DNA from 2 places in the Dyadobacter chenwenxiniae genome. Region 2 is predicted to be linked to the other one. Evidence: riboswitches for the same ligand, from Rfam matches in the RefSeq annotation. Region 2 holds a riboswitch; the other holds the start of a gene.
What was found. Region 2 has a riboswitch for cobalamin ahead of MUK70_RS22090 (TonB-dependent receptor plug domain-containing protein). Riboswitches for the same ligand answer to the same signal wherever they lie in the genome.

Region 1 (4,424 bases), 2.7 Mb from region 2:
CATCTGGCAATATTTCCATGGCGCGGTTTAATGTCAGCAAATCCGTGTCCGCATGTGTCATAAACACAATGCCTTCTGTTGGCAATGCTGCTTGTCCGCTGATCGTGGCCGTTTCTGAGCCTTTCCAAGTGTAGAATTGGAACACATATTCGGCCAGATCGGACGGTGGAACGAGATAGCGGTCGGCTTTCACCATGCTTTCGATATAATCGAAAATCGCGATGATCTGCCAGTCGTTGTTAATGGAATGAAACCACACCGAATGCCCGTCAAACAACAGAGTAACCACATTCGCCAGCGTGCACGGCCCGAGGCAGCCCCCTTTGGTCATATGCACTACATTGCGCAGCTTCCTTTTGAGCCACTCACTTTTGTACAATTCCACGGGAATCGCAGCATAACCCCGGTCCGTGCGACCGCAGCAGCAGGCGTTGTAGCAATACGACAAATGCCCCCGCCGCTGCACAAGGTTAATCGCTTTTCCGTCCGCACGGGTGATACGCTGTCGTTTGGTTGTCATTTTTTTGCTGTCGGCTTTCGGCTATTGGCCGTCGGCATTTTTTATTTTATGGCTAATAGATTTTGTATAAATGACTCATTATCTGCCCAGTACAAATGCATGTAGGAGGCGTATGTGTTGTATTTTCCGTAAATTTTTGTGTCTGTTTCAATTCCTTTTGCGTTCGTGACGGGCATACTTTGCGGCTGCATCTCGTTGTCAATGAGGTTACTGTAATGAAATTCGTGGCCTTTGATTTCTATATTATTCCAATCGGCGATGCGGTAACCCAATGTCATTTTTGCACTTTGCATGGAGGTGGTGCAATCCAGGACGCCAACCATTGGAAATGTTTCGCCATATTGATCTGTAAGGTTTTTTGCCAGATACATCATACCGCCGCATTCTGCCAGCGTTCGATTGCCTTTTTCACAATAATCTTTAAGACTGGCCCGCATAGACGTGTTTTCACTCAGTTTTTCCGCAAATAATTCGGGATAACCACCTGGTAAATAGAGGAAATCGGTTTCCGGCAAAACGTTATCATGCAGCGGACTAAACCAAGTGATCTCGCCAAAACGTGACAGTAATTTTATATTTTCCTGATATAAAAATGTGAAGGCTTCGTCCCTCGCAATGCTGATTTTCAGGTTCGCCAGTTTCGTATCTGACTTACTATTATGATCCGGATTTTCCTGGTCACCGCGCTGTGTAATTTCCAGCAACCGGTCGAGATCGACGGTTTTGGGAAGCGTTTCCGCCAGGTTTGCAATGATCTGCTCATAATTTGTCTCGGCAGAAATGTGCAGGCCCAGATGCCGCGAAGGAATGCTTAATGTATTGTTTTGGGGAAGATAACCCAATGCTTCCACGCCCACATCCGTGCACGCATCTTTCAAAAACCGGTAATGCGACGGCGTGCTCACAAAATTGAAGATTACGCCGACCACACGAACCCGCCTGTCAAAATTTTTAAAACCAAACAAAAGCGGAGCCGCCGAGTAAGCCATGGATTTCGCATTAACGACCAGAATTACCGGGATAGCAAGCAACTGCGCGATATCCGCGCTGCTGCCCCGCATTTTATCAGACCCATCAAAAAGTCCCATCACGCCCTCTGTCACAGAAACATCCGCCACAGAACTGTATTTGGCATAAATTCCCTGCACATGCGTTTCTGAGGACATGAATGTGTCCAGATTAACACTCTGCTTCCCCGCCGCCGCTGTATGGTGAATGGGATCAATGTAATCCGGCCCGCATTTAAAAGGCTGAACTTCTAAACCTCTGTTTTTCAAAGCACGCAGCAATGCCAGCGTAATCGTGGTTTTACCGGAGTTGCTCGATGGAGCGGAGATCAGGAAGTGGGATTTCGTTAATGTCATTTCTTACAAACCATATTTGACAATTAACAAAAAGCCTATGGTCGCTCCCGGTAAGAATGATCGGAGAGGGATGTTACTGCGCTCAGCGCGGACGCCGTCGGTTCGCGGACAGCAGTTTTGTGGCATTTGCATACTTTTAACTTATTTCAGGTGAGTTAAAAGCTCTTGCAGCATTTTAAAATGCAAACGAAAAGAAGACGAAAAGAGAGAGATCGGGCAGATTGCACCCGAAAATCACGGTTCAAAAAACCGGACATATCCAGACCAGACGAAGCTTCATTTCGCGGAAGCATTTGTCAACAAAAAAAGGCAGGTCTCCTGACTTGTAACATTCACATCATCCTTCCCGGGGAGTTAATTTTGAATGATTGAATGAGTGAATAAAAAAACATTCAGTCATTCAATCATTCACTCATTCAGTCATTAAATCATTGCCCCGGTGGATATCATTCGATGTAAACTTTGGTTACTTACAGTTGCGCGACAGCTCGTGATTTGCACACGATTCCCTATTAATTCACGTGGTTAGTAAAACCTTTTCCTGTTGGAAAAATAAAGCAAAGAACTATTTCAAGGCTGCAAAAGTAGGGGAATAATCGTTTTTATCGTTGCGTAAAACAAAAAAACTCCATCTTTGCGGCTCAATTGGTTCACGTCTCCGGGCGTGATGAAAAGGGAATCCGGTGAAAATCCGGAGCAGTACCCGCTGCTGTAAGTTCAAATAAAGCGCTGTAACAAGATTGCCACTGGGGTTGATTAATGTTGAATGACTGAATGAGTGAATAAAAAACATTCAGTCATTCACTCATTCAGTCATTCACTCATTAAAAAAACTCCCCGGGAAGGCGTTGCTGCGGAACGAGTCAGAAGACCTGCCAGTCGATATTTTTATCCGGATTGCTTTCGGGAAGAAAGGCAATAGGACGATGGTAATGGCTTCTTTGTGGGCCGTTGCCTGCTCCTGCATTGTTCCCTGAGTTTTTCGAGATAAGCATTTTTCACTTATCTAAACTGCCACGAAAAACGAATGGTGAACATTCTCCTCATTGACTCTCTGTTACTTGGCATCCAGCATTCCTTCGAACCCGACCATATGGCGGCGGTTTCGGTGCTGGCGAGCGAGGATGCTAAAAGCCCGCGCCAGCGCTGGAAATTAATCTGGCGATCGTCCCACTGGGCACTCGGACATTCTTTCACCTTGATCCTTTTCGCGGTGCTGGTCCTGCTGCTGAAATCGTCTGTCACACTTGACATCTCCGAGAAGGTGGAGCTGCTCGTCGGGCCGCTGATGATCTGGCTGGGCTTGGTGGCAATCCGCCGGAACTTTTTGAAGGACAAGACATTACAATTGCCCAATCCACAACAAAAATTGAGCCGCGCTTTTTGGGTAGGCATGGTGCACGGACTTGCGGGAACGGGCGGCGCCTGCGCGGTGGCGCTTACGCTTGCAGCAAGCGACACGTCCGCGGCTGTCTGGATCATTATCCTGCAAAGTGCCGGGATTATTCTCTCCATGTCTGCGTATGGCTATTTTTTTGCGACTTCTATCAATCGCTTCGGAGGCAAAAGGGAGACATTTCTCAAAGTCATTAACTACGTTGTAGGCACATTTTCAATCGTTATCGGAGCAATCACTTTATATGAATCCCTTGCATAAAACTTTACAATTATCCGTTTCCTGCCTGGCATTAGCGGGCTGTATTTCTGTTTCCGCCCAGGTCGCACCAACCGATTCGGCAGACGCGAATCTGCTGAATCCAATCGTGGTTACGGCGACGCGTTTTGACACACAAAAAGAAAGGATTGCCCAAAAAATCGACCTCATTTCTTCCGAAGACATCCGCCTCACGCCGGCGCAGGACCTGACCGACATTGTCCGCAAATCAGCGGCTGTGGACGTGATCCAGTATCCCAATCTGTCCAGCGGAGTCGGAATTCGCGGTTTCCGGCCTCAATTTTCGGGCCTTAACCAAAGGACTTTACTGCTGGTCGACGGACGTGCGGCTGGTGTGACGAACCTGTCGCAGATCAATTTGAATGGCATCGAAAGGATCGAAGTCTTGAAGGGCCCAGCGTCTTCACTTTATGGTTCTCAGGCGATGGGCGGTGTGATTAATGTGATCACCAAGCGTTCCAAGGGCCCGGCTAGCGGCAATGGCTTTGTGGAATATGGCAGTTTTAAGACAATTCAGGCTGGCGCTAATACGGGCGGAAACCTGACAAAAAGACTCGATTACGATCTTTCCTTTGCCTATTTGGAAAGATCAAAAGATTATAAAATCGGGCGCGGCAACTGGCTGCGAAATGCATTTGGAAATACTTCTTCACAGAAAAACTACGCCAACCAGCCCGCCGAAAAAGTGGATGAAACGGTGAATGATGGTGAAAGACGGCCTTATACGGAGTTACATTACTATTCCGGTGCATTGCGAATGGGTTATCAACTGAATCCATTTTTCCGGCTGGATGTGCGGGGTGAGACCTTTCAGGCAAAAGATGTTGAATCGCCGGGTGAGATTTCGTCGGGCAGCACAGAAGCG
Region 2 (4,424 bases):
GTTCCTCCATGTTCGCCAGCGGCATCAAAGTAGGAAAGAACAAAGAAAACGGTTCTGCGATCCGAGCTGAATGTAAACTTATCCGCGAATTTGGTTGCATCGCTGCCTATTGTCAATGTTGCTTCTGCATTGTAAGAATCAGGGTTCATTTTGATGACCTTGATGCCATCATTCACCCAAAGCTTTCCATCGGCATCAATGCCGACTGGGTTTGGCGCGTTTTCGAAGGAAAGCGTTTTGTCAATTGCATTTGTGGTCGTGTTGATAATGCTCAGCGTTTTGCCTTTGCCATAAGAAACCGTTCCCACGAAGAGTTTGCCGTTATTAAAAACCAGGTTTTCAGGGCCGCCTGACGCAATGTCAATACGCTTGGTCACTTTATTGGTAAGCAAATCCACCACAGCCACATAACCCGTTGTGAATTTTTGATCTGCATTGGTTCCCCAGCATGAAACGTAAGCTTTGTTATTACTGCCAAAAACCACTTCTCTCGGATTCTCAATGTCGGGTGTGCCAATGCTGGCGATGGTCTTAAATGTATTGCTGTTTACAATTTCAACCTTATCTTGTCCGGCAGACATATTATCCACGAGAATGATCCCGGTTTCGCCGGATGCGGCATAACCCTGTACTCCGCCTTTTAATGCAGTGCCATTAGCTGCCGAAAAAATGTCCGCCTGTGCAGTAGTTTGCTCTCTGGTAAAGAACGAAATGGCTCCGTTATTTTGGGAAAAATTACCTTCATTAACCACAAAAACGCCCTGGATATAATCACCTTTCGGAGTGGGGTCGCTTTGGTTACACGACCATGCGAAAAGGGATAAAGATGTAAATGCTGCTAATCTGAATAACTGTTTTTTCATTTTTTGTTTTATTAGTTGTAAACATTTTTGCCACTTAACCGGCTAAGATCAATCAGCGATTTTTTGGCGGATCATACATTAAAATCAAACTCAATGCAAAGCTCCTTCCCGGCATTGCATTGTTCCTCACATTTAAATAGAACGTGTTTGCAACGTTATTGATCTGTCCCTGCAAGCGCATTTTTATTTTATCCCAAACAAAAGTATGCTCTGCCAGCAAATTTGTAAGCGTATAACCATCCAAGATTTGTGAATTATCAAATGTGCTGAACCGCTTGCTGACCGCCTGCGCCTGGGCTGTAATTCTGGTATTCTTGTATTGAACAAATGCATTCAAATTTCCGGAATGAACAGGCACAAACACAAGTTGCTTGCCAATAATGTCCGAGGAATAAGCATCATAGGCTTTTTCCTGAGCGCTTTTGTTGAGAGTATATCCAATGTTAGCTCCTGACTTCCAGTTGCTTACATCGAAACGCCAGCCAGCCAGCACTTCAATGCCGCGGGCTAGCACTTGCTGTAAATTTTCAACGCGATAACTTTTTCCCGGATTCCAATAAGTCCAGTCCTTGATACGGTTGTGGTATGCAGTTATTGAAGCAGAAAAAGTGTGGTTCAAGGGGGAAGTGAAGTTTTGTTCAAGACCAACTTCCTTATTCCAACCCGTCTCCGGCCTGATTTCCGGGTTTCCCATTTCTTTCCAAAAGCGCTCATTCAATGTTGGCACGCGATAACTCCGTCCGATTGAACCTTTGAATTTCAAATTATAAGTTTCTTTTTGCGCCAAAACATATTCCGCTCCCAGTGAGGGCGTAAATGGCGGATCGAATTTTGTGACAAATGCTTGTCTCAAATTGGCAGAAACGATTATGCGATTCGTGGGTTGCCAGCGCGTGAGCAAAAAGAGGTCGCCGCGATTTTCGGTAACCAATTCTTTATCATAACCCGCCACCTGCGCCCGGTAATGTGCCAATTCGCCACCTGCTTTGATCTGGAACGCATTAAACTGAAAATCACGTTCAATGCGGTTCGAAAACTTGTCGGTCACGGCGTGATCCAACTGACTGTAATCGCCTTTGGCATAATCAATAATGTCCCTTACCCACGAAGCCCGGAATGTGATTTCTTTGTAATTATAGCGCAGCATGGTCCGGTAAGCTTCTGTTAAAGTCAGCTCACGACCCGCTTTATCTTCGGGCGTTAATGTGAGCCGGTTCCGGGTCAGCCACACGTGTGCCGAGATCTGATGATCGTTTTTTGAATTGAAAAACAAATCCTGCACCAAACCGCGCTGGAAAGAAGTTGACGGCAGAACGGTGTATTGATTTCGCTCCGAATAAGGGAAATCGTTGTTCATACGGCCGTCATATACATTTGTTTTGCCCGAAAAGGTCCACCGATCATTGATTACTGCCGTATATCGGGCCGTAACCTGGGTTTGGTGGTTATTAAAACTTTCCTGCTGACGGCCTATCGAAACCTGCAAAGGCTGCTTCGAAGGAGTGCTTCCCAGCAGAATGCTCCCACCCACCGCATCGCTGCCGACAATGCTCGCCGCAGAACCGTATTGTACAGCAAGCTGATCAAAGCCTGCAACGGGAATGGTCGAAAAGTCGGTTTGCCCCAAAATAGGTGAATTAATGTTCAGGCCGTTCCATAACACAGCCGTATGGTTCGCCGACGTTCCACGAAAAGAAGCCGTGTTTAATTGCCCGGGGCCATAATTTTTAAATGCGATCGGCGTGTAAAGTGAGAGCAGGTCGCTGATATTTTGGAAGCGGAAAAGGTTTAGCGACGTTGAATCTAACTTTTGGATTTTAAGTCCGCTCATGAATTTTTCAGGAACAAAACCTTTTATCACCACAGGTTCCAGGCGAATGCTATCGCGTTGTGCCAGAAGTATTTGTGGACACAATACCCAAGCGGCAATGGCCAAAGCCATGAAAAACTTCCTGTCAATAATCACGCTGTGTCAGATATGTAGCATCGTCAGCATTGCTTTTCCTCCGAAAGCAAATTTGATGAATCCAGTTTTGGCAGGTCTCCTGGCTCGTCTCTCGATCCATGGCCTTCCCGTTCGTGGAACAGTGGCATTGGGGATTGGATCAATATAAACAGACTCACAGTTGCGGGGACAGCTTCCGGTTCAACGGAATTCCCTATTAAGCCTTATCGCGGCATTGAAGCCGCTTATGGCGCCAAAGGTGCAAAGTTAGGAAATTGGCCGGACTTCCAACTCTGTGCGATATGCTTTATATTTGGTCAAAATCTTTACCCCTTTTGGCTGCTTCTGCTCAAAAACTCACTGTAACTTCTTCGCATAAAGGCATTTACCTTATGCTGGGCGCGGCGTTTTTCTTTTCTCTTACATCGGCCATTTCCAAGTGGCTGGGCCGCGATTTTCACATTGTGCAGCTGGTATTTTTCAGGAACATTGTAGGCGTTGTGTTTGTGGTGACCAGCATTTGGCGCCGCCCGATCCGACAACAGGGAGGCAAACTGGGCCTGCTTATTTTTCGCGGCGTTGTGGGCACGTTGTCGCTTTATATGCTCTTTTATGCGATCCAAACATTAGGATTGGGCCGTGCTTCCACTTATCAATACACCTATCCCATTTTTCTCGCATTGCTATCCTGGCTGTTGATAGGCGAAACGCTGAATTCGCGCGAATGGGCTGCTATTTTTGTGGGCTTTACAGGCATTATGTTCGTTTTCCGGCCAGATCTTTCGATTTCGCTCCGCGATAATGCGCTGGGGTTGGGTAATGCATTGCTGACTGCTATTTCTTATTTATCAATCAGGCAGTTAGGCGTTGTTTATGACACCCGGGCTATCATTCTTTCTTTTATGCTGAGTGGCATTGTAATGCCCATTATTTCCATGCTGGTAGGGACGTATTATCCGATGGAAAATCTGGATTTCCTGATTGGGACATTCACCTGGCCCACTAACATTTCGCACTGGCTCGGGTTTCTGGCACTCGGGTTAACAGCATTGATGGGGCAAAGAATGTTAACCCAATCATTCACCTATGACAAAGCCGGGCGCGTTGCGGCCATTGGTTATTCCAATATTCTGTTTTCGGTTTTAATTGGTTTTCTGATGGGAGAAGCCATTCCGTCGTTCTCAATGCTGACGGGCATGTTGCTGATTGTGGCAGGAGGGATTATGGTTTCCCTGGCAAAAAGAAAGCCTACGGTTGCCGATGATCTGGAATAAGTCAGGCATTCAGCACAATTATTCCGCAATGAAAATTGTTAACTTATTGAAATCAAATGAAGTTATGAAAAGATCCGCTACATCCCTTTTTCTGTTTTTTGTCATGCTTACGGTGGCAACGGGTTTCAAATCCGATGGAAATCGGCCTGCGGAAGGCATTCAATGGTTGACAATAAAAGAAGCTTACGCCAAAATTCAGAAAGAGCCGAGAAAGGTTTTAATCGACGTGTACACAGATTGGTGTGGCTGGTGCAAAGTGATGGACCGCGAAACATTCAAAAACAAAGCCGTAGTCGAATACGTCAACCGCAAATATTACGCCGTAAAGCTCAACGCAGAACA

Region 1: it holds a riboswitch for cobalamin, as region 2 does, so the genes downstream of both, MUK70_RS09955 (cytochrome c biogenesis protein CcdA) here and MUK70_RS22090 (TonB-dependent receptor plug domain-containing protein) in region 2, are expected to answer to the same signal.

What each region holds. Positions count from the first base shown of each region.
Region 1 covers NZ_CP094997.1:2,432,209-2,436,632, forward strand. Annotated here, with positions in the region: gene cobN (cobaltochelatase subunit CobN) at 1-520, opposite strand, end outside; gene MUK70_RS09950 (cobyrinic acid a,c-diamide synthase CobB) at 562-1,884, opposite strand; cobalamin riboswitch at 2,176-2,438, opposite strand; cobalamin riboswitch at 2,514-2,778, shown strand; gene MUK70_RS30815 (hypothetical protein) at 2,748-2,879, opposite strand; gene MUK70_RS09955 (cytochrome c biogenesis protein CcdA) at 2,912-3,541, shown strand; gene MUK70_RS09960 (TonB-dependent receptor plug domain-containing protein) at 3,525-4,424, shown strand, end outside.
Region 2 covers NZ_CP094997.1:5,174,901-5,179,324, reverse strand. Annotated here, with positions in the region: gene MUK70_RS22095 (DUF5074 domain-containing protein) at 1-863, opposite strand, end outside; gene MUK70_RS22090 (TonB-dependent receptor plug domain-containing protein) at 916-2,805, opposite strand; cobalamin riboswitch at 2,882-3,081, opposite strand; gene MUK70_RS22085 (DMT family transporter) at 3,111-4,082, shown strand; gene MUK70_RS22080 (thioredoxin family protein) at 4,147-4,424, shown strand, end outside.